DNA from 3 places in the Streptomyces sp. DSM 42067 genome. Region 2 is predicted to be linked to each of the others. Evidence: riboswitches for the same ligand, from Rfam matches in the RefSeq annotation. Region 2 holds a riboswitch; each other region holds the start of a gene.
What was found. Region 2 has a riboswitch for cobalamin ahead of ACSMXV_RS27595 (ribonucleoside-diphosphate reductase subunit alpha). Riboswitches for the same ligand answer to the same signal wherever they lie in the genome.
Positions count from the first base shown of each region.

Region 1: another riboswitch for cobalamin. It lies ahead of ACSMXV_RS11370 (cobalamin biosynthesis protein); the one in region 2 lies ahead of ACSMXV_RS27595 (ribonucleoside-diphosphate reductase subunit alpha).
Region 3: another riboswitch for cobalamin. It lies ahead of ACSMXV_RS16785 (CbtB domain-containing protein); the one in region 2 lies ahead of ACSMXV_RS27595 (ribonucleoside-diphosphate reductase subunit alpha).

Region 1 covers NZ_CM147706.1:2,412,575-2,422,959, forward strand. Annotated here, with positions in the region: gene ACSMXV_RS11355 (lysozyme) at 88-825, shown strand; gene ACSMXV_RS11360 (anion permease) at 1,028-2,269, shown strand; gene ACSMXV_RS11365 (hypothetical protein) at 2,282-2,503, shown strand; cobalamin riboswitch at 2,726-2,855, shown strand; gene ACSMXV_RS11370 (cobalamin biosynthesis protein) at 3,037-4,092, shown strand; gene ACSMXV_RS11375 (cobyric acid synthase) at 4,089-5,600, shown strand; gene cobN (cobaltochelatase subunit CobN) at 5,597-9,274, shown strand; gene ACSMXV_RS11385 (putative cobaltochelatase) at 9,441-10,385, shown strand, end outside.
Region 2 covers NZ_CM147706.1:6,035,176-6,045,560, reverse strand. Annotated here, with positions in the region: gene ACSMXV_RS27625 (GntR family transcriptional regulator) at 50-838, shown strand; gene ACSMXV_RS27620 (carbon starvation CstA family protein) at 974-3,145, shown strand; gene ACSMXV_RS27615 (YbdD/YjiX family protein) at 3,172-3,339, shown strand; gene ACSMXV_RS27610 (DUF3311 domain-containing protein) at 3,500-3,766, shown strand; gene mctP (monocarboxylate uptake permease MctP) at 3,763-5,391, shown strand; gene ACSMXV_RS27600 (Uma2 family endonuclease) at 5,465-6,070, opposite strand; cobalamin riboswitch at 6,185-6,307, shown strand; gene ACSMXV_RS27595 (ribonucleoside-diphosphate reductase subunit alpha) at 6,441-8,822, shown strand; gene ACSMXV_RS27590 (ribonucleotide-diphosphate reductase subunit beta) at 8,822-9,835, shown strand; gene ACSMXV_RS27585 (hypothetical protein) at 9,895-10,092, opposite strand; gene ACSMXV_RS27580 (helix-turn-helix domain-containing protein) at 10,279-10,385, shown strand, end outside.
Region 3 covers NZ_CM147706.1:3,623,618-3,634,002, forward strand. Annotated here, with positions in the region: gene ACSMXV_RS16770 (glycosyltransferase family 2 protein) at 1-746, shown strand, start outside; gene glxA (radical copper oxidase GlxA) at 743-2,680, shown strand; gene ACSMXV_RS16780 (glycoside hydrolase family 6 protein) at 2,739-3,815, opposite strand; cobalamin riboswitch at 4,000-4,138, shown strand; gene ACSMXV_RS16785 (CbtB domain-containing protein) at 4,173-4,391, shown strand; gene ACSMXV_RS16790 (CbtA family protein) at 4,407-5,180, shown strand; gene ACSMXV_RS16795 (class F sortase) at 5,208-5,876, opposite strand; gene ACSMXV_RS16800 (hypothetical protein) at 5,889-6,485, opposite strand; gene ACSMXV_RS16805 (HAD-IIA family hydrolase) at 6,741-7,520, shown strand; gene ACSMXV_RS16810 (hypothetical protein) at 7,673-8,650, opposite strand; gene ACSMXV_RS16815 (Gfo/Idh/MocA family oxidoreductase) at 9,058-10,137, shown strand; gene ACSMXV_RS16820 (heme-degrading domain-containing protein) at 10,134-10,385, shown strand, end outside.

The DNA of each region.
Region 1 (10,385 bases), 3.6 Mb from region 2:
CGGTTTGGCCGGAGATCGACGGTCCCCGAAGGGCCCTCCGATACCCTCTGGTGGATTTGTCATGCACGTCGCCATCCGGGGGGAAATATGGCTCGTGATCACAAACCGTCTCTTCGCCGTGCCCGCGTCGCCGCGGTCTCCGCGGCGACGCTCGCGCTCGGGGCCACCGCACTTGCCGAGATTCCGGTTTCCGCGGCCGGCAAGCCGAAGGGGCACGACGTCTCCTCGCACCAGAAGAACGTCGACTGGCAGAAGGCGAAGAGCAAGGGGGCGAAGTTCGTCTACGTCAAGGCGACCGAGTCCCACACCTACCGCAACCCGTACTACAGCCAGCAGTACAACGGGGCCCGCAACGCGGGCATCATCCGCGGCGCGTACCACTTCGCGCTGCCCAACAAGTCGTCCGGCAAGACTCAGGCGCAGTACTTCGTGCGCAACGGCGGATCGTGGCGGGCGGACGGCTGGACTCTGCCGCCCGCCCTCGACATCGAGTTCAACCCGTACAGCTCGAAGACGTGCTACGGCATGAGCAAGACCAAGATGGTCTCCTGGATAAGGTCCTTCAGCAGCGAGGTGAAACGGCTGACCGGCCGCCGGCCCGTGATCTACACGAACACGAACTGGTGGAAGAAGTGCACCGGCAACAGCGCCGCCTTCGCCAACCACGCCCTGTGGCTGGCCCGCTACAGCTCGTCGGCCGGGGCCCTGCCTGCGGGCTGGCAGTATTGGACCTTCTGGCAGTACGACAACAGCGGCAGTCTGCCGGGTGACCAGAATCTCTTCAACGGCTCGACGACCGCACTGGGGAAGTTCGCGCGGGGGTAGGCCCGCAGCGGCGGAACCCGCGCTTCCGCCGCAATTCCGGGCCTCCGGCCGTCACCATGATCGACTGCGCCGCCACTTCGAACGCAACCGGAGTGGCGGCGCACCAATTCGGGCCACCCTGCGGCCCCACCCAGTTCATCTTCCGTTCACTCAGATTGCCTACGGTCCACGAGCCAATGACGTCCAACAGAAGCCTGGGTAAATGGAACACATCACGCTTCTCCTCGGGATCGTGATCGTCACCGCTCTCGTGTTCGATTTCACGAACGGTTTCCACGACACAGCCAACGCGATGGCGACAACCATCTCGACAGGCGCTCTGCGACCAAAGACGGCGGTGGCGATGTCCGCCGTGCTGAACCTCGTCGGAGCCTTCCTCTCCGTGGAGGTCGCCAAGACGATCTCCGGCGGCATCATCAACGAGGAGGGCATCAGAACCGAGGTGATCTTCGCAGCGCTCGTCGGCGCCATCCTCTGGAATCTGCTGACCTGGCTTCTGGGACTTCCCTCCAGCTCGTCACACGCCCTCTTCGGCGGCCTGATCGGCGCCGCCGTGATGTCCGCGGGCTGGTCCTCGGTCAACGGCAGCACCGTCGTCACCAAGGTGCTGATCCCCGCGGTCGCCGCGCCCCTCGTCGCCGGTCTCGCCGCGGCGCTGGCCACCCGCCTGACGTACCGGATCGGAAGCCGCGCCGACGCCAAGGCGACGGCCCCCGGCTACCGCGCCGGACAGATCGCCTCCGCGGGCCTCGTCTCCCTCGCCCACGGCACCAACGACGCGCAGAAGACCATGGGCATCATCACGCTGGCCCTGGTCACGGGCGGCGTCCTCGCCCCCGGCTCCAACCCGCCGGTCTGGGTCATCGCCTCCGCGGGTATCGCCATCGCGCTCGGCACCTACCTGGGCGGCTGGCGCATCATCCGCACCATGGGCAAGGGCCTGACGGACCTCGCGCCGCCGCAGGGCTTCGCCGCACAGACCAGCGCCGCGACGGTCATCCTGGCCTCCTCCCACCTGGGCTTCTCCCTCTCCACCACCCAGTCCTGCTCGGGTGCCGTGATGGGCGCGGGTCTCGGCCGCAAGGGCGGCGTGGTCCGCTGGTCGACCGCGACGCGGATGTTCGTCGCCTGGGGTCTGACGCTGCCGGCAGCCGGTCTCGTCGGCGCGGGCGCCGAGTTCCTCACCAAGCAGGGCACGTGGGGCGTCGTCCTCACCGGTGCGCTGCTGGTCGTCGGGTCCGCCGTGATCTGGGGGCTGTCGCGCCGCCAGCCCGTCACCCACGACAACGTCAACGACGTCAGTGAGGTCGACGGCGGCTCCGACGCCGGCCTCGACGCCGTGCCCGCGGACGCCGTCACCGCCGCGATCACGGACGACCTGAAGGCCACCATCCCGGCACAGCCCGGCGCCTCGCCGGAGCCCGCCAAGACCGCTTCGGTGTAAGGAAAGACCAGCATGAAGATCGACTGGGCAGCTCTCGGCTCCGTCTTCGGAGTCAGCCTCGTGGTCACGGTGGCCCTCGTGGGCCTGTTCACCCTGGGCATCGTCGGCCTCTCGAAGCGGGAGCGCGCGACGGAGCAGGGCGGCTCCGCGGCCCTTGCGGTCAGCGGCGCGTACGCGTGCTTCGCGCTCTGCGCGGCGGCCGTCGGTTACGGGATCTATCTGATCGTCGCCTGAGGAAGGTCGCCGCCGACGACGGATCATCGCTTGCGACTGATCGTCGTGCGACGGAAGCAGCCTCCGGCTTCGCGTGGGGTGCGGGACGTATGGACGTCCCGCACCCCACGCGCGTACCCGGGGTGTGTGGGCCTTCGCACACTCCCCCGTCGCAGGTCAACAGCGAGTTGACGGGCCTTCGCGGGGCGTGGTGGACTGCCGGAGCCATATACGGCGGCAGGAGAGGAAGCCGGTGCGAATCCGGCGCGGTCCCGCCACTGTCACCGGGGAGCGCTCCCCCACACGGAAGTCACGGCCCGTACGGACGGGTTGGAAGGCCGGGGGAAGCGTAGATCCGGGAGCCAGGAGACTCTCACCGCCGGTCACGTCGAACCAGGGCGCGGACCCTGAGTGAGGACATATCGCCATGCGCGGCTGCCCGTTGCCCGATGAGTTGAGCAGTACGAGGGATCTTCCAGGCGTATCGGCGGGCTGATCCCATGCATCCGGCTGATCCGATGCGTTCCGCTGGTCCCGTCTATCCGGCTGCTCCCATGCATACCGAACGCGCCGGGCGCGGACGTGTCTTCGCGTACGGTGCCGCGGCCGGCCTCCTCGGCGACCTGCTCCTCGGCGATCCCCGCCGGGGGCATCCGGTCGCCGCGTTCGGGCATGCCGCGGCCGCCGTGGAGCGTGCGCTGTGGCGGGACCACCGCGGGTGGGGCGCGCTGCACACCGCGGTGTGCGCCGGGGGTGCGACCGCTCTTGCCGCGCTGGCCGCCCGTTCCGTACGCACCTCCCGTACCGCCTCCGTCACGCTGACCGCCGCCGCGACCTGGGCCGTGGTCGGCGGCACCTCGCTCGGCCGCGAGGCGCGGGCCGTGGGCGGGGCGCTGGCCGCCGGGGACATCGAGGCCGCGCGGGAGCGGCTGCCGCATCTGTGCGGGCGCGATCCGCAGGCGCTGGATGCCGACGGCATCGCGCGGGCCGTGGTCGAGTCCGTCGCCGAGAACACGTCCGACGCTGTCGTGGGCGCCCTCGTGTGGGGCGCGGTGGGCGGCGTGCCTGGGCTTGTGGGGTTCCGGGCCGTCAACACGCTGGACGCCATGGTGGGGCACAAGTCGCCCCGGTACCGGCGGTACGGGTGGGCTTCCGCGCGGCTCGACGATGTCGCGGGGTGGCCGGGGGCGCGGCTCACAGCTGTGCTTGCGGCCGTGGCCGGGGGCAACCCGCGCGGGGCCCTGCGGGCTTGGCGGGCGGATGCCGGGAAGCATCCGAGTCCCAACGCGGGGGTCGTTGAGGCCTCGTTTGCGGGGGCGCTCGGAGTACGGCTTGGGGGGACCCTGTCGTACGGGGGGAGGGTTGAGCACCGGCCTGTGCTCAACGGCTCTGGGCGAGCCGTTGTCGTAGCCGACATTGAGCGTGCGGTACGGCTTTCTCGGCGTGTTGGTTGGCTTGCCCTTGGGGTGGGTGCCCTCTGTGCCGTTTTGCGGAACTTGGCTTCGGGGCGCCGTACGTCGGGGGCTGTGCCCACCCGTTCCGCCCTGCGGAACGCCTGCCCACAGCGGTATCAGCGGCACCAGCAGTACCAACCGGGAGGGAACCTATGAGCGGTGGCGGGCTGTTGGTGGCCGGGACCACCTCCGATGCCGGGAAGAGCGTTGTCACCGCCGGGATCTGTCGGTGGCTCGTGCGGCAGGGGGTCAAGGTCGCGCCCTTCAAGGGGCAGAACATGTCCCTGAACTCGTTCGTGACGCGCGAGGGTGCCGAGATCGGGCGGGCGCAGGCCATGCAGGCGCAGGCGGCGCGCGTCGAGCCGACGGCGCTCATGAACCCCGTACTGCTCAAGCCCGGCAGCGACCGCAGCAGTCAGGTCGTCCTCATGGGAAAGCCCGTGGGCGAGCTGAGTGCCCGGGGCTACCACGGTGGGCGTCAGGAGTCCCTGCTCGGCACCGTCCTGGAGTGCCTCGAGGAGTTGCGGGGCACGTATGACGCGGTGATCTGTGAGGGGGCCGGCAGCCCTGCCGAGATCAATCTGCGGCGGACGGACATCGTCAACATGGGCATCGCGCGGGCAGCGCGGCTGCCGGTCGTCGTCGTGGGCGACATCGACCGGGGCGGGGTCTTCGCGTCGTTCTTCGGTACGGTCGCGCTGCTGAGCCCCGAGGACCAGGCGCTGATCGCCGGGTTCCTGGTCAACAAGTTCCGGGGGGACGTGTCCCTCCTCGAGCCGGGGCTCGACATGCTGGAACAGCTCACCGGCCGCCGTACGTTCGGTGTGCTGCCGTTCCGGCACGGGCTCGGGATCGACGAGGAGGACGGGCTGCGGGTGTCGCTCCGCGGGGCGGTCCGGGAGTCCACGGTCGCTCCGCCCGTCGGCGAGGACGTGCTGCGGGTCGCCGTGTGCGCGGTCCCGCTGATGTCCAACTTCACGGACGTGGACGCGCTCGCCGCCGAACCGGGCGTCGTCGTGCGGTTCGTGGACCGTGCGGAGGAGCTCGTCGACGCGGACCTCGTCGTCGTGCCCGGGACCCGAGGCACCGTACGCGCGCTGGAGTGGCTGCGCGAGCGCGGTCTCGCGGACGCGATCGCGCGCCGGGCCGCCGAGGGGCGTCCGGTCCTCGGCATCTGCGGCGGGTTCCAGGTGCTCGGCGAGCACATCGAGGACGAGGTGGAGTCCCGCGCGGGTCGGGTCGAGGGGCTGGGACTGCTGCCCGTGCGCGTGCGGTTCGCCAAGGAGAAGACCCTCACGCGGCCGTCCGGTACGGCACTCGGCGAACCCGTCGAGGGGTACGAGATCCACCACGGCGTCGCGGATGTGACCGGTGGCGAAGCGTTCCTGGACGGTTGCCGGGTCGGCGAGGTGTGGGGCACGCACTGGCACGGCTCGCTGGAGTCGGACGGCTTCCGCCGCGCGTTCCTGCGTGAGGTCGCGCGGGCCGCCGGCCGCCGCTTCACACCCGCGCCCGACACCAGCTTCTCGGCGCTGCGCGAGGAGCAGCTCGACCTGCTCGGCGATCTGATCGAAGAGCACGCGGACACAAGTGCGCTGCTCCGCCTGATCGAGACCGGTGCACCCTCCGGTCTCCCCTTCCTTGCTCCGGGGGCACCCTCATGACCGTCCTGCTTCTGTCCACCGCCGACACGGATCTGCTGGCGGCCCGTGCCTCCGGCGCGCCGTACCGGATCGGCAACCCGACGCGCGTCGACGCGGCGACCGAGTTGCCCGCGCTCATCGACGGCTGCGACATCGCCGTCGTACGTCTCCTCGGCGGCAAACGCGCCTGGGAGGACGGGCTCGCCGTACTCAAGTCGTCCGGCATCCCGACCGTGCTGCTGGGCGGCGAGGCGGTGCCCGACGCCGAGTTGATGGCCGAGTCCACCGTTCACGCGGGTGCCGTGGCCGAGGCTCTGCGCTATCTCGTCGAGGGTGGCACGGCCAATCTGGCGGAGCTGGCGCGCTTCCTCAGCCAGGACGTGCTGCTCGCCGGGCATGGTCGTGCCGGAGGCGCGCAGAACAGGCACAGTGCCGAGCCGCAGAAGATGCCCGAGTACGGCGTCCACGGCGCCCGCACCCGTCACGATGGGCGCCCCACGGTCGGCGTGCTTTTCTACCGCGCCCACGAGCTGTCCGGGAACACCGCGTTCGTGGACACCCTGTGCGACGCGATCGAGGCACGGGGCGCCAACGCGTTGCCCGTCTACTGCGGTTCGCTGCGGGGCGCGGACGAGGGCCTGTACGAGATCCTCGGGCAGGCCGACGCGCTCGTCGCCACGGTGCTCGCGGCGGGTGGCACGCACGCGTCGGAGGCCTCCGCGGGCGGCGACGAGGAGGCATGGGACATCGGCGCGCTCGCCGACCTGAACATCCCCGTCCTCCAAGGGCTCTGCCTCACCTCCTCGCGCGCCGCCTGGGACGAGTCGGACGCCGCCCTCTCCCCCATGGACGCCGCGATGCAGGTCGCGATCCCCGAGTTCGACGGACGGCTGATCACCGTCCCGTTCTCCTTCAAGGAGCAGGGGCCGGACGAGGTCCCGGTGTACGTCGCCGACCCCGAGCGGGCCGCGCGGGTCGCAGGAATCGCCGTACGCCACGCCCAGCTGAAGCACAAGCCGAACGCCGAGAAGAAGCTCGCGCTGGTCTTCACCGCGTACCCGACCAAGCACTCCCGGGTCGGCAACGCGGTCGGACTCGACACCCCGGCATCGGCGGTCCGCGTCCTCGACGCGCTGCGCGACGCGGGCTATGTGGTCGAGGGCCACCCCGACAACGGCGACGAGCTGATCCACCGCCTCATCGAGGCGGGCGGCCACGACGTGGAGTGGCTGACCGAGAAGCAACTGGCCGTGGCCCCCGCGCGCGTGCCGCTCGCCGACTACCGCGCGTGGTTCGACAAGCTCGACACGGAGCTGCGGGACGGCATGCTTGAGGCGTGGGGCGAGCCGCCGGGCAGCCTGTACGTCGACGGCGACGACATCGTGCTGGCGTCCCTGCAGTTCGGCAACGTGGTCGTCATGATCCAGCCGCCACGCGGCTTCGGCGAGAACCCGATCGCGATCTACCACGACCCGGACATGCCGCCCTCGCACCACTACATGGCCGCCTACCGCTGGCTGGACAACACCTTCCAGGCCGACGCCATCGTGCACATGGGCAAGCACGGCACGATGGAGTGGCTGCCGGGCAAGGGGCTCGGCCTGAGCGGCGGTTGCGCCCCGGACGCGGTCCTCGGCGACCTCCCGCTGATCTACCCCTTCATCGTCAACGACCCCGGCGAGGGCACCCAGGCCAAGCGCCGCGGACACGCCACGGTGGTCGACCACCTCGTACCGCCCATGGCCCGTGCGGACACCTACGGCGACCTGGCCAAGCTGGAGCAGCTCCTCGACGAGTACGCGCTGGTCAGCGATCTTGACCCGGCGAAGGCCCCGGCCGTCCGCGCCCAGATCTGGACCTTGGTCAAGGCTGCCGAGCTCCACCACGACCTGCATGTGGACGAGCAGCCGGACGACGGCGAGTTCGACGAGTTCGTCATGCACATCGACGGCTATCTGTGCGAGATCAAGGACGTGCAGATCCGCGACGGCCTGCACATTCTGGGCGGCGGTCCGGTGGGCGAGCCCCGGGTCAACCTCGTACTGGCCGTGCTGCGTGCCTCGCAGGTGTGGGGCGGGCAGGCGAACGCGCTGCCGGGACTGCGGGCGGCGCTGGCCGAGCACTTCGGGCTTGTGGAGAAGGAGCTTCTGGGCGAGCCGGGCGCGGCGGTGAAGGTGCCGGTGGAGCTGTCGGACTTGGTGGAGGGGCCGTCCCGTACCGCCGCCGACGCCATCGACCTGCTGGAGCAGCTGTGCCGGCGGGTCGCGGAGGGCATGGAGGAGCGTGCCTGGGCGGCCGCGGAGGCTCGCGGTCTCGTACGGGAGGTGCTGGGCGGCGTCGAACTCGCGGACGCCGTCGCGGTGCTGGAGTTCGCGTGCCGCGAGGTCGTGCCCCGGCTGGCCCGGACGACGGACGAGATCGACCACATCCTGCGTGCGCTGGACGGCGGTTACGTCCCGGCGGGCCCGTCGGGCTCGCCGACCCGCGGACTGGTGAACGTCCTGCCGACGGGCCGGAACTTCTACTCCGTCGACCCGAAGGCGATCCCGTCCCGCCTGTCCTGGGAAGTCGGGCAGTCGCTGGCGGACTCGCTGGTCGCGCGGTATCTGAGCGACACGGGCGAGTACCCGAAGTCCGTCGGCCTGACGGTCTGGGGCACGTCGGCGATGCGTACGCAGGGCGACGACATCGCGGAGATCCTGGCGCTGCTCGGCTGCCGCCCGGTGTGGGACGACGCGTCGCGGCGCGTCACCGGCTTCGAGGTGGTGAGCCTCGAGGAGCTGGGCCGTCCGCGCATCGACGTCACGGTCCGCATCTCCGGCTTCTTCCGGGACGCGTTCCCGCACGTCGTCGGGCTGATCGACGACGCGGTACGGGCGGTCGCCGAGCTCGACGAGCCCGCGGACCGGAACTACGTACGGGCGCACGCCGACGAGGACACCGCCGTCCACGGCGACCGGCGGCGCGCGACGGCCCGCATCTTCGGCTCGAAGCCGGGTGCGTACGGGGCGGGTCTGCTGCCGCTGATCGACGCCCGCAACTGGCGCAGCGATGCGGATCTGGCCGAGGTGTACGCGGTGTGGGGCGGCTACGCGTACGGCCGCGGCCTGAACGGGCGGGCGGCGCGCGGGGACATGGAGACGGCGTTCCGGCGGATCGCGGTGGCGGCGAAGAACGTCGACACGAGAGAGCATGACATCGCGGACGCGGACGACTACTTCCAGTACCACGGCGGCATGGTCGCCATGGTTCGGCATCTGACGGGGGCGAACCCCGAGGCGTACGTGGGTGACTCGGCCGTACCGGACCAGGTGAAGACGCGCACGCTCGGCGAGGAGACGCACCGCGTGTTCCGCGCGCGCGTCGTCAACCCGCGCTGGATGGCGGCGATGCGCCGCCACGGCTACAAGGGGGCCTTCGAGATGGCCGCCACCGTCGACTACCTCTTCGGGTACGACGCGACGGCGGGCGTGGTCGACGACTGGATGTACGAGAAGCTCAGCGCGGAGTACGTCTTCGACCCGGAGAACCGGGACTTCATGAAGAAGTCCAACCCCTGGGCGCTGCGCGGCATCACGGAACGGCTGCTGGAGGCGGCCGAGCGCGGGCTGTGGGCGGAGCCGGACCAGGAGACCCTGGACCGGCTCCGGGCGACCTACCTCGAGCTTGAAGGAGATCTGGAGGGGGACGAGTGACCTCCCGGATCACCCCCGCCTGGGCGGGGAGCACAGCGGTCGGACCGCTGTCGCATTCGCAGTGCCGGGATCACCCCCGCATCGGCGGGGAGCAGGCCACCATGGCGGCCTCGCATTCAGCACCCATCCTGATCCCACACGAGCCACTCGAAGGAGTGATCGGCGCATGAGCACGCCCTACTCGTTCTCCGCGATCGTCGGACAGGGCGATTTGCGACTGGCCCTGCTCCTCAACGCGGTGAGCCCCGCAGTGGGCGGCGTCCTTGTCCGCGGTGAGAAAGGAACCGCGAAGAGCACGGCCGTCAGGGCGCTTTCAGCCCTGATGCCGGATGTCGACGTCGTCGCCGGGTGCCGGTTCTCCTGCGACCCCGCCGCGCCCGACCCTCACTGCCCGGACGGGCCGCACGAGCCGGGCGCCGGGACCGCTCGGCCGGCTCGGATGGTCGAACTGCCGGTCGGGGCATCCGAGGACCGGCTCGTGGGGGCGCTCGACATCGAGCGGGCGCTCGCGGAGGGCGTGAAGGCGTTCGAGCCGGGTCTGCTCGCCGACGCCCATCGCGGGATCCTGTACGTCGACGAGGTCAACCTGCTCCACGATCACCTGGTCGACCTGCTGCTCGACGCCGCCGCCATGGGGGCCTCGTACGTCGAGCGCGAGGGTGTGTCCGTACGGCACGCGGCGCGTTTCTTGCTGGTCGGGACCATGAACCCCGAAGAGGGCGAGCTGCGACCTCAGCTTCTGGACCGGTTTGGGCTCACCGTGGAAGTGGCCGCGTCGCGGGACCCGGAACAGCGGGTCGAGGTGGTGCGGCGGCGCCTCGCGTACGACGACGATCCCGCGGGCTTCGCCGCGCGCTGGGCCGACGAGGAGGCCGCGGTGCGGGCACGCATCGTGGCGGCGCGGAAGCTGCTTCCGTCCGTGCGGCTCGGCGACGGGGCGCTGCGGCAGATCGCGGCGACCTGTGCGGCGTTCGAGGTCGACGGCATGCGCGCCGACATCGTGATGGCCAGGACCGCGACCGCGCTGGCTGCCTGGGCGGGGCGTACCGAGGTGCTCGCGGAGGATGTGCGCCAGGCCGCACTGCTGGCGCTGCCGCACAGGCGTCGGCGC
Region 2 (10,385 bases):
GGCGCCGGTGACGGCGACAAGGGCAGCACAGGAGCCGGGAAGGCGGACGATGGGCAGCCAGGCGGGCAGTACGGGGACCGAGGTGGGCACGTCCGCGTCGGCGGAGACGGCGAACGCGGGCAGGACCGCGCGCGTGCCGAAGTACTACCGCCTCAAGAAGCACTTGCTCGACATGACCGAGACGATGCCGCCCGGCACCCCGGTACCGCCCGAGCGCACCCTCGCCACCGAGTTCGACACCTCGCGCACGACCGTCCGCCAGGCCCTCCAGGAGCTGGTCGTCGAGGGACGGCTCGAACGCATCCAGGGCAAGGGCACGTTCGTCGCCAAGCCGAAGGTCTCACAGGCCCTCCAACTCACCTCGTACACCGAGGACATGCGGGCCCAGGGCCTCGAACCCACCTCGCAGCTCCTCGACATCGGCTACATCACCGCCGATGACACCCTCGCCGGGCTGCTCGACATAAGCCCGGGCGGGCGGGTGCTGCGCATCGAGCGGCTGCGGCTGGCGAGCGGCGAGCCGATGGCGATCGAGACGACCCATCTGTCCGCCAAGCGCTTCCCTGCCCTCAGGCGGAGCCTCGTCAAGTACACCTCGCTCTACACGGCGCTCGCCGAGGTGTACGACGTGCGTCTCGCGGAGGCCGAGGAGACCATCGAGACCTCGCTGGCGACCCCGCGCGAGGCCGGCCTGCTCGGCACGGACGTGGGGCTGCCGATGCTGATGCTGTCGCGCCACTCCCTGGACGGCGAGGGCAAGCCGGTGGAGTGGGTGCGGTCGGTGTACCGGGGGGACCGGTACAAGTTCGTCGCGCGACTCAAGCGGCCCGTCGAGTAAAGGGGCGCGCCCCGCGGAGCAAGCGAGCACGTCTCGGGCCCGCGGAGTAAGCGAGCACGCCCCGCGGTGTAGCGCAGCTCACATTCCTGCTCTACGGTCCTCCCCGTTGTGTCGTATGGACGGGAGGACGACCCGGTGCGTACCGCAGCCCCTTCAACGAGTCCCCGCACAAGCCCACGAACCATCATCATCTGGACCCTCGTGGCGCTGGTGGGCGCCTCGGGCTGGACCGTGCTCGCGCTCTCCCGGGGCGAGGAGGTGTCGGCCGCCTGGATGGTGGCCGCGGCCCTCGGCTCGTACGCCATCGCGTACCGCTTCTACTCGAAGTTCATCGCGAACCGCGTGCTCAAGGTCGACAAGACCCGCGCCACCCCGGCCGAACGGCTGGACAACGGCATCGACTTCCATCCGACCGACCGCCGTGTGCTGCTCGGCCACCACTTCGCGGCGATCGCCGGCGCCGGACCGCTCGTCGGTCCCGTACTGGCCGCGCAGATGGGTTATCTGCCCGGCACCATCTGGATCATCGTCGGGGTGATCTTCGCGGGTGCCGTGCAGGACATGGTGGTGCTGTTCTTCTCGACGCGGCGGGACGGGCGCTCGCTCGGGCAGATGGCGCGCGAGGAGATCGGACCGTTCGGCGGCGCGGCGGCGCTGCTCGCCGCCTTCGCCATCATGATCATCCTGCTCGGGGTACTGGCGCTGGTCGTCGTCAACGCCCTCGCCCAGTCCCCGTGGGGCACCTTCTCCATCGCGATGACGATTCCGATCGCGCTGCTGATGGGCTTCTATCTGCGCGTGATCCGGCCTGGGCGGGTCACCGAGGTCTCGCTGATCGGTGTGGCGCTGCTGCTGTTCGCGATCGTCGCGGGCCGCTGGGTCGCCGAGTCCTCGCTCGCCGACACCTTCACGCTCGAGCCGTCGACACTGGTGATCTGGATGGTGGCGTACGGCTTCGTCGCCTCGGTCCTGCCCGTGTGGATGCTGCTCGCGCCCCGCGACTACCTCTCCACCTTCATGAAGATCGGCACGATCGGGCTGCTCGCGCTGGGTGTCGTCATCGCGCTGCCGACGCTCAAGATGGACGCGGTCACGGACTTCGCGTCGCGCGGCGACGGTCCGGTGTTCGCGGGCTCCCTGTTCCCGTTCGTCTTCATCACCATCGCGTGCGGGGCGCTGTCCGGTTTCCACGCCCTCATCTCGTCCGGTACGACGCCGAAGATGATCCAGAAGGAGACGCAGGTCCGGATGATCGGCTACGGCTCCATGCTGATGGAGTCGTCCGTGGCGGTCATGGCGCTGATCGCGGCGAGCATCATCGACCCGGGCCTGTACTTCGCGATGAACGCCCCGGCGGGCGTCATCGGGGACAGCGTGCAGTCCGCGTCGCAGGCGGTCGCGAACTTCGGCTACTCCATCTCCCCGAAGGAGCTGGCGGACGCCGCGAAGAACGTCGAGGAGGCGACGCTGCTGTCGCGGACCGGCGGTGCGCCGACGCTCGCCGTCGGTGTCTCCGAGATCTTCTCGCAGGTGACCGGGGGCGGCCTGCGGGCCTTCTGGTATCACTTCGCGATCATGTTTGAGGCGCTGTTCATCCTGACCGCGCTGGACGCGGGCACGCGCGTGGGCCGCTTCATGCTGCAGGACATGCTGGGCAACGTCTACAAGCCCTTCAGGAACGTCAGTTGGAAGCCGGGGCTCCTGCTGACCAGTGCCGCCGTGGTGGGGCTGTGGGGCTACTTCCTCTGGGTCGGCGTGCACGAGCCGCTCGGCGGGATCAACCAGCTGTTCCCGATCTTCGGCATCGCCAACCAGCTGCTCGCGGCCGTGGCGCTCGCCGTCTGCACGACCCTGCTGGTCAAGTCCGGGCGCCTCAAGTGGGCCTGGATCACCGGGATTCCGCTGGCCTGGGACGCGACGGTCACGCTGACCGCGAGCTGGCAGAAGGTGTTCTCCAGCGACCCGCGCGTGGGCTTCTTCCAGCAGCGCGCGAACTACCAGGACGGCATCGACGCGGGCAAGGTCCTGCCGCCCGCCAAGAACATGGACGACATGCACACCATCGTCACCAACTCCACAGTGGACGGCGTCCTGTCGGCGGTCCTGGCAGTCCTCATCGTCGTCGTGATCGTGGACGCGGCCCGGATCTGCATCAGGCACCTGCGTAACCCGGAGGCGAGCCGGCTGAGCGAGACGCCGTACGTCGAGTCGAAGCTGGTCGCCCCGGCCGGGCTGATCCCGACCCAGGAGGAGAAGGCCGAGCTGGCCGCCGCGAGCCGCGACGGGGAGGTGACACAGGCATCGTGACCGTACTGCTGAGAGGGCTGCGCTGGATGCGGTGGTACGTGCGCGAGCTGACCGGTGAGTCCGCGTACCAGCGGTATGTCGCCCACGTCAGAAGGGACCATCCCACCGCATCCGTGCCGTCCCGGCGCGATTTCGAGCGGATGCTAACGGACCGGCAGGAGTCGGACCCCCGGCAGGGGTTCCGCTGCTGCTGACTGCTCGGGAGCCCGGCTCCCTGCTCCGGAGGGCACCTCCGAACACTGACGTCCGCTATCCGGACAGGGGTTCCATAACGCGGAACCGTCCCATAGATTTCCCCCGCATTGACAAGTGATCAGTGATCGTCGGGGTCAGCGAGGGGACGGGAGCCGCCGTATGCCACAAGAACCTGAAGAGAGAGGACCGGTCGTCACACCGGTGAGGGTGGTGATAGCCCTCTGCCTGTTCGCGCCGTTCGTCGCGATGCTCTGGGTGGGCTCCTACGCGAAGATCGAGCCGACCCTCATCGGCGTCCCGTTCTTCTACTGGTACCAGATGGCCTGGGTCGTCATCTCCACCGTGCTGACCATGGTCGCGTACCGGCTGTGGCAGAAGGACCAGGCCGGCCGTAAGGCCTCCCGCGAGGGGGGTGCGTCCCAGTGAACGACGGCGTGAACGGCGTGGCACTCGCCGTCTTCATCCTCTTTTTCGTGGCCGTCACGGTCATGGGCTTCCTGGCCTCGCGCTGGCGCAGGGCCGCGAACGAGAACAGCCTCGACGAATGGGGCCTGGGCGGCCGGTCGTTCGGCACCTGGGTCACCTGGTTCCTGCTCGGCGGCGACCTCTACACGGCGTACACCTTCGTGGCGGTCCCGGCGGCGATCTACGCGGCGGGCGCGGCCGGCTTCTTCGCGGTGCCGTACACGATCCTCATCTACCCGCTGATGTTCGTCTTCCTGCCGCGTCTGTGGTCGGTTTCGCACAAGCACGGGTACGTCACCACCTCGGACTTCGTCCGCGGACGCTTCGGCTCCAAGGGCCTGTCGCTGGCCGTCGCGGTCACCGGCATCCTCGCCACGATGCCGTACATCGCGCTCCAGCTGGTCGGCATCCAGGCGGTGCTCGACGTGATGGGCGTGGGCGGCGGTGAGAACACGCACTGGTTCATCAAGGACCTGCCGCTGCTGATCGCCTTCGGTGTGCTGGCCGCGTACACCTACTCGTCCGGTCTGCGGGCGCCGGCGCTGATCGCCTTCGTGAAGGACGCGCTGATCTACATCGTCATCGCGGTCGCGATCATCTACATCCCGATCAAGCTGGGCGGCTTCGACGACATCTTCGCCAAGGCGGGCGACGCCTTCGCGCAGATCAACCCGGCGACCGAGAAGCCGCGCGGCGCGCTGGCCCCGGCCGATCCCTCGCAGTGGACCTACGCCACGCTGGCGCTGGGCTCGGCGCTCGCCCTGTTCATGTACCCGCACTCGGTGACGGCCGTGCTGTCCAGCCGCAGCCGTGACGTCATCCGCCGCAACTCCACGATCCTGCCGCTGTACTCGCTGATGCTGGGCTTCCTCGGCCTGCTCGGCTTCATGGCCATCGCAGCCGGGATCAAGGTGCAGAACGGTCAGCTGGCGATCCCGCAGCTCTTCGAGGACATGTTCCCCGACTGGTTCACGGGCGTCGCCTTCGCCGCCATCGGCATCGGCGCGCTCGTCCCGGCCGCGATCATGTCGATCGCCGCGGCCAACCTCTTCACCCGGAACATCTACAAGGACTTCCTGAAGCCCGACGCCACGCCCGAACAGGAGACCAAGGTCTCCAAGATGGTGTCGCTGCTGGTCAAGGTGGGCGCGCTGGTCTTCGTCCTCGGCATGGACAAGACGGTCGCGATCAACTTCCAGCTCCTGGGCGGCATCTGGATCCTGCAGACCTTCCCTGCCCTGGTGTTCGGCCTGTTCACGCGCTGGTTCCACCGCTGGGCTCTGCTCGCGGGCTGGGCGGTCGGCATGGTGTACGGGACGGTGGCCGCGTACGGCGTGGCGTCCCCGACCCAGAAGCACTTCGGCGGTTCGTCCGCGGAGATCCCCGGCATCGGCGAGATCGGGTACATCGGCCTGACGGCCTTCGTGCTGAACCTGGTGGTGACGGTGGTCCTCACCTTCGTCCTGCGCGCGGTGAAGGCGCCGGACGGTGTCGACGAGACGTCGCCGGAGGACTACACGGCGGACGCGGGCGACCCGGGCGTCCAGACGGAGCTGCCGCCGGCGACGGCGGGGGCGACGCACTGAGTCCTAGCGCTTAACGGGTGCATGATGCGGGCCGCCACTCCCTTGCCGGGGAGCGGCGGCCCGTAGCCGTGGGTCAGCGCACCCAGTCCTTGAGCTGTTCGGTCTCCAGGACGATGTTGTCCAGCGGCGCAGGCAGAGTGACGGTCTTGCCGAACGGCACCGTGTGGGCGTTCTCGTACCGGACGCCGTCCGGCTCGCTGAAGACCGTGACCTCGCAACTGTCCCGGTCGATCAGGAGGTAGACGGGGATGCGGGTCTGGGCGTAGGCGCGCGGCTTCTCCACCCGGTCGCGCTGGTCGGTGTCCGCGTCGTACGAGGTGACCTCGACGGCCATCAGCACGGGGGAGGGATCGGCCCACTCGCCCTGGCCGACGAAGGCGTCACTGGGCGCGAGCGAGGCGTCCGGGCGAGCGCGGCCAAGCCGGTACTCCTGCACCTTCAGCCCCTGCTCGGGATGGAGCCACAAGTCAGGCCGGTGCTGCATGCAGATGCGCGACAGCCACTGAATGATCCGTCCGTGGTCCCCGTCGGGCACAGCCCTGCTCCTGACCCTGCCGTCGATGAGTTCGATGCGCATCCGCTGGGACTTGGCGGCGAGTATGCGCGTGCCCTCGTCGAATTCATCGGGGTGGATGTGGAACTTGTCAGTGATCTCAAGGTGCTCGGCCGACAGTGTCATGGGGACCTCCTTCCTGACGTCCTTCGACGATAGCGGAGCGCACCGACAGCCGCTGCCTGTTCACACGCGACTCACTACATGTGGGGGTACACCCGATGGTCCACCCCCACATGTATGCTCATGCTCGCTGTCGCCGCAGGGGAATTCGGTGCGAGTCCGGAACTGTCCCGCAACGGTGTACTGGTGCGCTTTCGCGTACCCGTGAGTCCGAGGACCTGCCGACGGTGCGCCCGGTCCGTCCGTTCCGGGTGCCCATGACGTCCGGGCCTCGCGGTACAGGCCGGTGGACGCGCCGCGCGCCGCCCTGCGTGCGTGCCCGTGCGCCCGCTGCCCTCCGCCAGGCCCCGAGCCGAGCGAGGGAGAGCTCCACGTGACCATCGCGCCAGCCGATCCGGTTTCAGTCCGCCAGGCAGAGGCCGAGCCCGAGTCGGGAGGTCCCGGTGCCGCACTGCTGCGCACCCTGACCGACCTCACCGCCGATCTCCCCGACGCCGACCCCGGCCGGGTCGCCGCCGCCGCGCTGCGCGGCCGGTCCGCCGCCGCGGACGAGACCGAGCTGCGCGAACTGGCCACCGAGGCCGCCGCCGGGCTGATCTCGGAGGACCCGGCGTACTCGAAGTTGGCGGCGCGGCTGCTGACGATCAGCATCGTCGAGGAGGCCGCCTCACAGGGCGTCAGGTCCTTCTCCGAGTCGGTCGCGGTCGGGCGTCACGAGGGCCTGATCGCCGACCGCACGGCCGAGTTCGTGCGCCTGCACGCAGCTCGGCTGGACGCGCTGGTGGACGCCTCGATCACCGAGGGCGCCGACGACCGCTTCGGCTACTTCGGGCTGCGTACGCTGCACAGCCGCTATCTGCTGCGGCACCCGATCACCCGGCGCGTCATCGAGACGCCACAGCACTTCATGCTGCGGGTCGCCGCCGGACTCGCCGAGGACGACACTCCCCGGTCCGTCGAGGAAGTCGGCTCCCTGTACGCCCTGATGAGCCGCCTCGACTACCTGCCCTCGTCCCCCACGCTCTTCAACTCCGGTACGCGGCACCCGCAGATGTCCTCCTGCTATCTGCTGGACTCGCCGCTGGACGAGCTCGACTCGATCTACGAGCGGTACCAGCAGGTGGCCCGCCTCTCGAAGCACGCGGGCGGCATCGGCCTGTCGTACTCCCGTATCCGCTCCCGCGGTTCGCTGATCCGCGGCACCAACGGCCACTCCAACGGCATCGTGCCGTTCCTCAAGACCCTCGACGCCTCGGTCGCCGCGGTGAACCAGGGCGGCAGGCGCAAGGGCGCGGCCGCGGTCTACCTGGAAACCTGGCACTCCGACATCGAGGAGTTCCTGGAGCTGCGCGACAACACCGGCGAGGACGCCCGGCGCACCCACAACCTCAACCTCGCGCACTGGATCCCGGACGAGTTCATGCGCCGGGTCGACGCCGACGGGCAGTGGTCCCTCTTCTCCCCCGCCGACGTACCCGAGCTGGTCGACCTGTGGGGCGACGAGTTCGACACGGCGTACCGCAAGGCGGAGGCCGCGGGCCTCGCCAGGAAGACCATCCCGGCCCGCGATCTGTACGGCCGCATGATGCGCACCCTCGCGCAGACCGGCAACGGCTGGATGACCTTCAAGGACACCGCCAACCGAACCGCCAACCAGACGGCGGAGCCGGGCCACACGGTCCACTCCTCCAACCTGTGCACCGAGATCCTCGAGGTCACGAACGACGGGGAGACGGCCGTCTGCAACCTGGGATCCGTCAACCTGGGCGCGTTCGTGGTCGACGGCGACATCGACTGGGAGCGGCTGGACGCGACGGTCCGTACGGCCGTGACGTTCCTCGACCGCGTCGTCGACATCAACTACTACCCGACCGAGCAGGCCGGCCGCTCCAACGCCAAGTGGCGTCCGGTGGGCCTGGGCGCGATGGGCCTGCAGGACGTGTTCTTCAAGCTGCGGCTGCCGTTCGACTCGGCCGAGGCGAAGGCGCTGTCCACGCGGATCGCCGAGCGGATCATGCTCGCGGCGTACGAGGCGTCGGCGGACCTCGCCGACCGCAACGGTCCCCTCCCGGCCTGGCAGAAGACCCGAACGGCCCGTGGCGTCCTGCACCCCGACCACTTCGACGTGGAGCTGACCTGGCCGGAGCGGTGGGCGGCCCTGCGGGAGCGCATCGCCGAGACGGGCATGCGCAACTCCCTGCTCCTCGCGATCGCACCCACCGCCACGATCGCCTCGATCGCGGGCGTCTACGAGTGCATCGAGCCGCAGGTCTCGAACCTCTTCAAGCGCGAGACGCTGTCCGGCGAGTTCCTCCAGGTCAACTCGTACCTGGTGAACGACCTGAAGCAGCTCGGCGTATGGGACGCCCGCACCCGCGAGGCCCTGCGCGACTCGGGCGGTTCGGTGCAGGACTTCGCCTGGATCCCCGAGGACGTACGCGCGCTCTACCGCACGGCGTGGGAGATCCCGCAGCGCGGCCTGATCGACATGGCGGCCGCCCGGACCCCGTTCCTGGACCAGTCCCAGTCCCTGAACCTCTTCTTGGAGACGCCGACCATCGGCAAGCTCTCCTCGATGTACGCGTACGCCTGGAAGTCGGGCCTGAAGACGACGTACTACCTGCGCTCACGCCCGGCGACGCGCATCGCCCGCGCGGCCCAGGCGCAGACCCCCGTCCCCGTACAGCAGCCGGCCCCGGAAGACGCCGTCGCCTGCTCCCTTGAGAACCCCGAGTCCTGCGAGGCCTGCCAGTAATGACCACCCGTAATACCAACCTCCTCGACCCGGGCTTCGAACTGACCCTGCGCCCCATGCGCTACCCCGACTTCTACGAGCGTTACCGGGACGCGATCAAGAACACCTGGACCGTGGAGGAGGTCGACCTCCACTCGGACGTCGCGGACCTCGCGAAGCTCACGCCGGGCGAGCAGCACCTGATCGGCCGCCTGGTCGCGTTCTTCGCGACGGGCGACTCGATCGTGGCGAACAACCTGGTGCTGACGCTCTACAAGCACATCAACTCCCCCGAGGCCCGCCTGTACCTCAGCAGGCAGCTCTTCGAGGAGGCCGTCCACGTCCAGTTCTACTTGACGCTCCTCGACACATACCTGCCCGACCCGGAGGACCGCGCGGCCGCCTTCGCCGCGGTCGAGAACATCCCCTCCATCCGCGAGAAGGCCGAGTTCTGCTTCAAATGGATGGACTCGGTGGAGAAGATCGACCGCCTGGAGTCCAAGGCGGACCGCCGCCGCTTCCTGCTGAACCTGATCTGCTTCGCGGCATGCATCGAGGGGCTGTTCTTCTACGGCGCCTTCGCCTACGTGTACTGGTTCCGCAGCCGGGGTCTGCTGCACGGCCTGGCCACCGGCACCAACTGGGTGTTCCGTGACGAGACGATGCACATGAGCTTCGCCTTCGACGTCGTGGACACCGTCCGCAAGGAGGAGCCAGAGCTGTTCGACGACGCGCTCCAGCAGCAGGTCACCGACATGCTGCGGGAGGCCGTCGAGGCCGAGCTGCAGTTCGCGCGCGACCTGTGCGGTGACGGCCTCCCCGGCATGAACACGGAGTCGATGCGGCAGTACCTGGAGTGCGTCGCCGACCAGCGGCTGCAGCGGCTCGGCTTCGCACCGGTGTACGGCTCCGAGAACCCGTTCTCCTTCATGGAGCTGCAGGGCGTCCAGGAGCTCACCAACTTCTTCGAGCGCCGCCCGTCGGCGTACCAGGTGGCGGTGGAGGGCTCGGTCTCGTTCGACGACGACTTCTAGACCGCTTCGGGCCGCATGGCGCCTTTCGGGCCGCATGGCCCTCCAGGCCGCGTGGCCTTTCAGGCCGCGCGCCCGAAGTCGTGCCGGCGGGTCCGCTCCCCACGGGGGAGGAGCGGACCCCCGGCATCGCCGTCTGCGGACTCGGCGGCACGCAGCTGGCGGTCGACGCGGCGTTCGTGGGCGTGGCCGGCGAGTGCCGGTGCGGCGAGGAGGAGGAAGAGGGACAGGACGGTCAGGTAGTCCAGGAATGCGTTCATGTCGCTACTGTCGCGCGCGCCGGGCGAGGGCGTCAGTGGCAGAACTGTCACCAACCCTCGAATTACTGCCACGCCTGCGGCACACTGGTGAACATGCCGGCTGTGCCTGCCCGGGGGACCGCCCCCGGACCCCGGCCGGAAAAGCAGGTGGGACAAGCCGACCTGCGCGTCCAGGCGAGGTGAGTCGTGCTGAACAACGTGGCCGCAGTACTGCTCGACGGCGTGCATCCCTTTGAGCTCGGTGTGGTGTGCGAGGTGTTCGGCCTCGACCGCAGCGACGAAGGGCTGCCGGT
Region 3 (10,385 bases), 2.4 Mb from region 2:
TCTTCAACTACACCATGATGATCATCTTCTACCCGATGTCGGCCCTCAACTGGATCCTCGCCGCGCTGAGTTGCGCGCTGTTCCTCGGCCTGGGCGCCTCCGGTGTGAACATCGACCCGACGATCTGGCTGATGCTCTACGGCAACGCCTCCGCTCTGCAGATCGGTCTCTACGTCTGGAACCGCCGCCACAACGTCTCGCCGCACGAGCCGGAGGGCTCCGGCGGTGTGGCCGGCATGGTCATGTCCGCCCTGTCGGCGCCGCTCTACGCGAAGGCGCTGATCGATGCCGTACTGCGCCGCAAGAGCAAGTTCGTGGTCACCCCCAAGGGCGACTCGGCGAGCCCGGACCGGTGGTTCGGGACCTTCCGGTACCACTGGTACTTCATCCTGATCTTCGGCGCCTCGATGGCCGCCGGCTTCTACTACGGCAACTCGCACCCCGCGATGATCATCTGGGCGTCGTTCGCGATGCTGATCACCGCCACGCCGATCTTCGCCTGGCGCTGGCAGATGCGCCAGGAGAAGAAGAAGCGGGCCACGGCACCAGAGCCGGGTGCCGCCGAGTCCCCCGAAGCCCTGGCACCGGGCGCCGCGGCCCCGCACGGTCCGCATGCGCCGCAGCAGAAGCCGAGCTGGGCCGCCGCCGACCGGGCGCCCGGCCCCGACCGTCAGGCCGCCGGCCCGGACCAGCCGGAGGCCCCGGACCAGACCATGCAGATCGCCCTTGGGGGACGTAAGAAGTGAAAGACCATTCCAGCCGCCGCCGTGCCCGCCGCATCGCGATAGGCACGGCGGTGGTTCTTGCTCTGGCCGGCATGAACGGACCGGCTCTCTACCGGTTCGGGTCGGAGGAGTACCACCAGTACAAGATCAACAGACCTGAGTACAAAGCCGAGAACGGCCACTGGGAGATCGTCGATTTCCCGGAGGAGTACCGGCAGAACACTATTCACGCGGCGCTGCTGCACACCGGCAAGGTCCTTCTGGTCGCCGGTTCCGGGAACAACCAGAAGAACTTCGACGCGAAGAAGTTCGACACCCGGCTCTGGGACCCGGTGAAGAAGACCATCAAGAAGATCCCCACCCCCACCGACCTGTTCTGTACCGGCCACACCCAGCTCGCCAACGGCAATCTGCTGATCGCGGGCGGCACCAAGCGGTACGAGAAGCTGGAGGGCGATGTCACCAAGGCCGGCGGCCTGATGATCGTCCACAACGAGAACCCCGACAAGCCGATCACGCTGCCGGCGGGCACCAGGTTCACCGGCAAGAAGAACGGCAAGACGTTCGTCTCCAAGGACCCGATCCTCGTCCCGCGGGCCAAGAAGGTCTTCGACAAGAAGACCGGCAAGTTCCTGCGCAACGACCCGGGCCTCGGCCGTATCTATGTCGAGGCGCAGAAGAGCGGCCGCAAGTACGAGACGGGCACCCAGGACAACTACCGCGTGCAGGGCCTGACCGGCGCCGACGCCCGCAACACCTACGGCATCGCACAGAAACTCGCCCTGGACAAGAAGGACTTCCAGGGAATCAAGGACGCCTACGAATTCGACCCGGTCGCCGAGAAGTACATCAAGGTCGACCCGATGAACGAGGCGCGCTGGTATCCGACGCTGACCACGCTGAGCGACGGCAAGATCCTCAGCCTCTCCGGCCTGGACGAGATCGGTCAGCTGGTGCCGGGCAAGAACGAGATCTACGACCCGAAGACGAAGAAGTGGACGTACACCAAGGACGTCCGGCAGTTCCCGACGTATCCGGCGATCTCGCTGATGCAGAACGGAAAGCTCTTCTACTCGGGAGCGAACGCCGGCTACGGCCCGGACGACGTCGGCCGTGACCCCGGCATCTGGGACCTGAAGACGAACAAGTTCAGCAAGGTCCCTGGCATGAGCGACAAGAAGCTGCTGGAGACCGCCGGCACGGTGCTGCTGCCGCCCGCACAGGACGAGAAGTACATGGTGATCGGCGGCGGCGGGGTCGGCGAGTCCAAGAAGTCCAGCAAGAAGACGCGCATCATCGACCTGCTGGCCGACGAGCCGAAGTTCGTGGACGGTCCCGAGCTGGAGAAGGGCACCCGCTACCCGCAGTCCTCGATCCTGCCCGACGACACCGTGCTCGTCTCCGGCGGTTCCGAGGACTACCGCGGGCGCGGCGACTCCAACATCCTCCAGGCACGGATCTACGACGCGAAGGCCAACAGCCTCCGGCGGGTCGCCGACCCGCTGGTCGGCCGCAACTACCACTCCGGCTCGCTGCTGCTGCCCGACGGCCGCGTGATGTTCTTCGGCTCGGACTCGCTCTACGCCGACAAGGCCAACACCAAGCCGGGCACCTTCGAGCAGCGCATCGAGATCTACACGCCGCCGTATCTCTACCAGGGCTCGCAGCCGACGCTGGGCGGCGGCCCGAAGACCGTCAAGCGCGGCGAGTCGGCGACCTTCACCACGAAGCACTCGGCGTCCATCAAGACGGCACGGCTGATCCGGCCGAGCGCCTCCACACACGTCACCGACGTCGACCAGCGCTCCATCGCGCTGGATCTGAAGAAGACGTCGGAGGGCGTGACGGTCACCATTCCGAAGAACCGCAATCTCGTCGAATCCGGGTGGTACATGCTGTTCGTGACGGACGACCAGGGGACGCCGAGCAAGGCGCAGTGGGTCAGGGTGCCGTAGCGCCGTTGTAGTTGGCCGAGCAGATCCCCGCGCCCCTCTTGGGGCGCGGGGACTGTCGCTATTCGGAGGCCTCGGCCAGCTTCAGTGCGTAGTCAGCCCACCATTGCCCCGCCTTCGGGCCGCCCTTGCAGGTGCCGTCGGACTCGCCGGGACGCTTGACCCACAGATACGCGTCGACAAGGTCGTCGCCCGTCTTGGTCGTGGGTGCCTCGCCGAGCGCGCGGCCCGGCGGGTTGCACCAGCGCTCGTCCGCTGCGCCCTCCGTGTACGGGCCGTTGCCGTTGCGGCTGGTGTCGATCACGAACGGCTTGTTGCCGACCTTCGCGGACAGCTCCTTGCCGTACGCGATGCTGTCCTGGGTCGTGTAGAAGTTGGAGACGTTCACCGAGAAGCCGTCGGCCTGCCCGACGCCCGCCCACGTCAACGGCTCGAAGATCTGGTCCGGCTTGCCCCAGCCCGCGTTGCCCGCGTCCAGGTACACCTTGGTGTTCTTGAGCGCCTTGAGCTTCTCGATGGCGCCCTTGAGGAGGTCGTAGCGCTCCTCGTGGAACTCGTCGGGTGTGCAGCCGTCGACCAGGTGCAGCACCGCGTCCGGCTCCAGGATCACCGTGGTGCTGCGGTCGCCGATGCCCTTGGCGACCCCGTCGATCCAGGCGCGGTACGCGTTGCCGTCGGCGGCGCCGCCCCCCGAGTAGTTGCCGCAGTCGCGGTGCGGAATGTTGTAGAGGACGAGGATCGCGTCCCGGTCGGCCTTCTCGGCGGCCTCGGTGAAACCGCGCGCCTCCTGCTCAGGGTTCTCCGGGCCGATCCACTCACCGGTGGGCTGCTCCGCTATTTTGCGGATCTGATCGGCCTCATCTTCCTTGCCGGCCTTCGCATATGTCGCCACCTGCTTGGCGGCATTGCCGTTCGGATTGACCCAGTACGGATCCTCGCTTTTCGGCTGCTGCGCGATCGGCGACTTCGCCGGTTCCTTGTTCGGCTCCTCGTCACCGGAGGAGAAGCACCCCGCCAGCAGCAGTGCCGCCCCCGCCACCGCCGCCGACGCCTTCACCCCCCTGACCCTGAGCCGCGTTCCGCGGGCGTCCGGCGAACTCCCAGAAGTCCCCCGGAAAATGCCTGCATTGCGGTACATCCACTCCCCCTTGGGTGCACAGTCTGGCTTTCAATCCTGACATAGGTGGTCCACCCCCCACGAGATCACTCCGGCATCGTCGGAGAGCTGTTACGGGTTCACGGCCGCTGGTACCGCGCCTGGGCGGGGTACCCGCATGTGCCGGTGTGACGTAGGCGCGGTTGACAGTGTCCCTGCGCGACTGGGACTCTCCGGGACGACAAGTCCATACATCGAGGCGACGGTTGACAGGAACCCGGTGCGACTCCGGGACGGTCCCGCCACTGTGACCGCGCGCATCCCGCGCGCGGAAGTCAGGAACTGACCCGTCGTCCTCCTGCCATGGGGCGTGGAAACCCCAGAAGGAGGCCCACCGGTATGTCCCTGCACACCGCACCGACCACCGACACCACCGCGGTCACGTCCGCGGCGACGAGCACCCGCGACTGGCTCATCGCATCCGCCGCGGCAATCGTCGCCCTGATCGCGCTCTACGCGGTCTTCATGGACCACGGCACCGTGATCGCGGCGACCGGCGACTATCTGCACGAGTTCGCGCACGACGGCCGGCACCTCTTCGGCGCTCCCTGCCACTGATCGGCCGTACGCACCATGTCCACTCCTGTACTTCCCCTGCTCGGGCGCGGGCTGGCGGCAGGAGGGGCGGCGGGCCTTGCGGCCGGCCTCTTCTCCCTGCTGGCAGCCGAACCCCTGATGGACCGCGCGATCCGCGCCGAAGAGGCACGCTCGGCTCACTCGCATGACGGCGCCACCGCAGTGCAGCACCACGAGGAGCTCTTCTCGCGCTCCACGCAGCACGCGGGCCTCGTCGTCACCGCGGTCATCGCCGGGCTCGCGCTCGGCGTCCTCTTCGCCATCGCCTACGCCTTGGTGCACCGCCGCACTCCGCAGGCTGAGCCGTGGCGGCGCGCACTGGTCTTCTCCGCGGCCGCCTTCCTGGCGGTGTCGCTGCTGCCCGGCCTGCGCTACCCGGCGAACCCGCCGGGCGTCGGAGACTCCGGCACGGTCGGCGACCGCCAGGCGCTGTGGCTGGCGTCGATCGTGGTCAGTGTGCTCGGCATGCTGCTGGCCTGGCAGGTGTCGGTACGGCTGTCCGGCCGCCCGGCGCCGGTCCGCCACACAGCGGTCGTGCTCACCGTGATCGCCGTCCTCGCGGCGACGTTCGCCCTCCCGGGCAACCCGGACGACGTCCCCGTCGACGCGACACTCCTGTGGAACTTCCGCGTACTGTCCCTGGCGTCGCACGCGGTGCTGTGGGGCGTGTTCGGGGCGGTGTTCGGAGCACTGGGGCTGCGAGCGGCGGCTCATACCGCTACTGCGGCTGGCGGTCGCCCCGATACCGCTGTGGTCACTCCGTCGGGTTGACCGACGCACAACGGCTGTCCGCGTACCTCAAGGCCCACGGCCGGTCAGGTACGCGGACACCACCACGTTCGCCGTATACGTACGCCGAGCCTCATCGAACGTACCCCCACACGTGATGAGCCGAAGCTCCGCCCGCCCGGCCTCATGCACGCCGTACGCCTGCCGCGCATCGAACCGTTCACGCGTGAGGACCTGCACATCGTCCACCGTGAACTCGGCGACCGTCCCGTCGTCCCGGCTCACCCGGACCTTGTCCCCCGGCCGCAGCGCACTGAGGTCGAAGAAGACCGCGGGCCGCGACTCGGTGTCGACGTGGCCGACGAACACCGCGGCACCGGCCGCTCCGGGCTGCGTACCGTTCGCGTACCAGGCCACGGCCCCGGCCTGTTCGTAGGACGGCGCCTCGACCGCCCCGTCCGGGCCGACCCCACGGGCCACCACCGGCGCCTGCACCCGTATCGCCGGCACATCGACGCGCACCGGCTTCGCAGCAGGCAGCGGCCCCAGTGCCTTCGGGAGTTCGACACCGAGCGGCCGCCCGACCGCCGCCGCGTCACCCGTGGTCGGCGCCGACAGGCCGCTGGGCACGTCGGTGATCTCACGGCCCCACAGCCACAGTCCCAGCAGGAGCACCACCCAGGCGACTCCCGTGAACAGGCGGCCGGTGCCGGAGGAAGAACGCTCTTCGCCCGACATGGCGTCCCCGCCCTAGTCCGAGCGGCGGCGCCGGACGCTGCGGACCGCCACGACAACCGCCGCGACGGCGGCGAGCACCAGGCCGACCACCGCCTGCACCTTTCCGGGCCCAGCGGCTTCCTCGGTGTCCGTTTGGGCGGCCGCGAGCTGGGCCGCGGCACCGCCGCCGCCGGCGTGGACCGGCGCGGTCGGAGACGGCGGGGCGCTGGGGGCCTTCGTCGCCGCGGAGCGCTCCGCCACCGTGACAGAGCCCTTGGCCTTGTCGTCGCGTCCGTCGCAGGCGATCGTGATCTCGTACGTACCGGCGGTCACCGTCGACCTGATCGTGGTCTCGCCGTAGAGCAGGGTGCCGTCGCCGCTCGCGACGCCTTCCCGCACGGTCAGCTCGGTGTCCGCGACGAACACGGCCGAGCGGGCGACGGCCGTCTTGCCCGTGCAGCCCCGCGCCTGCAGCTCGATGTCACTTCCGGGCACCGGGCCCGCCGGGCTCACGGAGACACCCGCGGCCGAGTCGTCTGCGTGTGCCGGATGCGCCGTCCCGGCCGCTATCGGCATCGCAGCGGCAGCGACCACCGCCCCGGTACAGAGAGTGAGTCGCAGTGAGCCCATGGTGAACCTCCTGTAACAGAAGGTTCCCCTGTGCGCGCCCGCGGCGCATCCGCAGCGGGTACACGACTGCGCCGAACGAGGGGTTACGGGACGGCATCGTCCGGGGCCCGCCGCGCGTAAGCCCCGCTCACAGAACAGCGCTGCCGGACCGGCGCGACGACGCGTTCGCGCAGGGCCGACCGTCGCTCCAGCACGGTTAGGATCGTGCGAGTCGCGTCACCTCTAGAGCCCCACGTACGGCAGGAGAATGGCCCCATGGCAGAGCGCAAGCCGATCGAGTCCTGGCTGACCGACATGGATGGGGTACTGATCCACGAAGGGATACCGATCCCCGGCGCCGACGAGTTCCTCAAGCGGCTGAAGGAGTCGGGGAAACCTTTCCTCGTTCTGACCAACAACTCGATCTACACCCCCCGCGACCTGCACGCACGCCTCACCCGCATGGGCCTCGACGTGCCGGTGGAGAACATCTGGACCTCGGCCCTGGCGACGGCGCAGTTCCTCGACGACCAGCGGCCGGGCGGTACCGCCTACGTCATCGGTGAGGCCGGACTGACGACCGCCCTGCACGACATCGGCTATGTGCTGACGGACACCGAGCCCGACTTCGTGATCCTGGGCGAGACCCGGACGTACTCGTTCGAGGCGATGACCAAGGCCGTCCGGCTGATCAACAACGGCGCGCGATTCATCGCCACCAACCCCGACGAGACGGGGCCCTCGGCCGAGGGCGCGCTTCCCGCCACGGGGGCTGTCGCGGCGCTGATCACCGCGGCGACCGGCAAGAAGCCGTACTTCGTCGGCAAGCCGAACCCCCTGATGATGCGCGCGGGGCTCAACGCGATCGGGGCCCACTCGGAGACCTCGGCCATGATCGGCGACCGGATGGACACGGATGTGCTGGCGGGTCTCGAGGCCGGCATGCGGACCTTCCTCGTGATGACCGGGGTGACCCGGCCGGACGAGGTGGACCGTTATCCGTACCGGCCCTCGGAGGCCGTGGACTCGATCGCGGATCTGATCGACCTCGTGTGATCGCGGCGCGCGGCGAGTCCGCGGCGGCGAAGAAGGCCCTCCCCCCGGCCCTCCCGTATCGCGGGAGGGCCTTCTCGCTGGCCGGGCGTGCGTGCGTGCGGGTCACACGAGCACGGGAGGTCCGGCCGTGGTTCAGCGCCTGCCCATGTGGTTCAGCGCCTGCCCATCCGGATGTGGCGGACGGTGAGCACGAGTGCGGCACCGCCGACGAGGAGGGCGCCCGCGGTGAGGCCGAGGCCGATCAGGGTGTGCTGACGCCGTCCCGTCCCGGCCAGCTCGTCGTCCTTGCCCTTCTCCTTCTGCTCTCGGGCGGGGGGCGATGCGTCCGGGGTGGCCGTGCCGGGACTGGGTTCGGGGCCGGTGCTGAGGCTGGGGCTCGGGCTGGGTGTGTCGGTGGGGGCAGGGGCGATGGTGAACGGATAGTCGTTGGACTCGCCCACCCAGTCGCCGTCGTCGTCCCGGCGCTGGACGACCGCGGCGTTGGCGACGACGCTGCCGGGCTGGGCGTCCTCGGTGAAGGACAGGCGGACCCTGACGGTGACGGTCGCGCCGGGGGCGACGGTGAATCCGCCGAAGTCCTCGCCGAATACGCCGACGTTCTCGTCCTGGTCGGTACGTTCGAAGGTGACGGGCCGCAGCCGCGTACTGTCCTCGAACTCCAGCCGTACCTGCTGGGGCTGGAGCGACCGCCGCTCGTCGACGAGGACGACCACGGGGTGGATGTTGCCGCAGGCCTCGCCTGTGGTGTTGGTGAGGTCGATCAGCCATTCCTGACGGCCGCCGCCCGCCTGATAGGTGGCGGGCCCGCCGTGGACACGGGTACCGATCGGGAAGTCGCCGCTGGTCGCCGTGGCGCAGGTGGGCTGCAGGGCAGAGGAGGAGTCGGCGGGGGCGGCCATCGGCGGGGCAGCCATCGCTCGGGCCGCGGCCGCGGGAGCGCCCAACGCGGGCGCGGCCGTCGCGGGAGCGGCGGAGGTAGGGGCGGCGGAGGTGGGCGCGGCGGAGGTGGGCGCGGCGGAGGTGGGCGCGGCGGAGGTGGGCGCGATGGCGGGCGTGAACATGACCACGGTCGCGGCGATGGCAGCGGTGGCGGCACTGCGGCCGAACGCGAGGGACGTGCACAGTCGCATGGAGGGCCTTTGCTGATCGCGGGACGAGCAACGGCTGGAGTCCTGCCATTCGACCGCGGCCCGTGCACCGACACAGCCCACCAGGGCCGATCGGCCGCCAAAGTCCGCCCGATCAGCCGGAAACCAGACAAAAGCGATATCCCCCAGACACCAGAGTGGGGCGACGCGCCGCGCCCGCTGTGGGCAGTCGTTCCGCTGGGGCGATGGGGGTCCCTCCCATGCCCTTAAGGCAATGGGGGAGGGTGGGCACAGCACCACGACGGCGAGCCACTGCGGCAACTTCCCCGGCGTGAGCGGCAGTGGCCGCCAGGTGTGGTGCCTGGGCGCCGCCACCCCCGGGCGCCGGCGCACGGCCGCCCAAGGTACCGGCCACAGCCACCCCGGCCCCCAGTGCTTTAGTGGAGGACATGAATCGCACCACCTCCCCCCTCCGCGTCGGCCTCATCGGCTACGGTCTCGCGGGCTCCGTCTTCCACGCCCCGCTGATCGCCGCCACCGAGGGCCTCGCCCTCGACACGGTCGTCACCTCCAACCCGGACCGGCAGAAGCAGGCCGCGGCCGCCTTCCCCGAGGCACGCCTCGCGGACACGGCCGACGAGCTGTGGGCCCGCGCCGGCGAGCTCGATCTGATCGTGATCGCCTCGCCGAACAAGACGCACGTCCCCCTCGCGACTGCCGCTCTCGAGGCGGGCCTGCCGGTAGTCGTGGACAAGCCGGTCGCCGGTACGGCGGCCGAGGCGCGCGAGCTCGCCGCGCTCGCCGAGGGCCGCGGTCTGCTGCTGTCCGTCTTCCAGAACCGTCGCTGGGACAACGACTTCCGTACGCTCCAGCAGCTCCTGACCGACGGCGAACTCGGCGACGTATGGCGCTTCGAGTCCCGCTTCGAGCGGTGGCGGCCGCACCCCAAGGGCGGCTGGCGCGAGTCCGGTGACCCCGAAGAGATCGGAGGTCTGCTGTACGACCTGGGCAGCCATGTCGTCGACCAGGCCCTGGTGCTCTTCGGCCCTGCGGTGCAGGTCTACGCCGAGTCGGACGTGCGGCGGCCGGGCGCGGAGACCGACGACGACACGTTCATCGCGATCACGCACGCGAACGGCGTGCGGTCGCACCTGTACGTGTCCGCCACCGCGGCCCAGCTCGGCCCCCGCTTCCGGGTCCTGGGCTCCTCGGCCGGCTACGTCAAGTACGGGCTCGACCCCCAGGAGGCCGCCCTGCGCGAGGGCAAGCGCCCCGCAACGGAGGCCGAGTGGGGCGCCGAACCCCAGTCGCTATGGGGCCGCATCGGCTCCGGCGAGTCCCCGCTGACCGGCGGCGGCCGCCCCGTACCGACGCTGAACGGGGACTACCCGGCGTACTACGCGGCAGTGGCCGCCGCCCTGCGCGGCGAGGGCCCCAATCCGGTGACCGCGCACGAGGCCGCCGCGGCCCTCGACCTCCTGGAGGCGGCGCGCCGCTCGGCCCGCGACGGTGTGGCGGTGACCCTGTGACCAACGCGAGCAATCCGGGCAATCCGGGCAATTCCAGTAAGAGCAACGGCGTCCCGGACATCGCCGAGCTGGAGGACCAGGAACGCCGTCTGGTGCTGAAGCAGTTCACCCACGACGACGCGTGGGCCCTCGGCTCGCTCCTGGTGGAACTGGCCCGCTCCAGGAACGCGCCGGTCGCGATCGACATCCGCCGCGGCGGCCAGCAGCTCTTCCACGCCGCGCTGCCGGGCTCGACCCCCGACAACGAC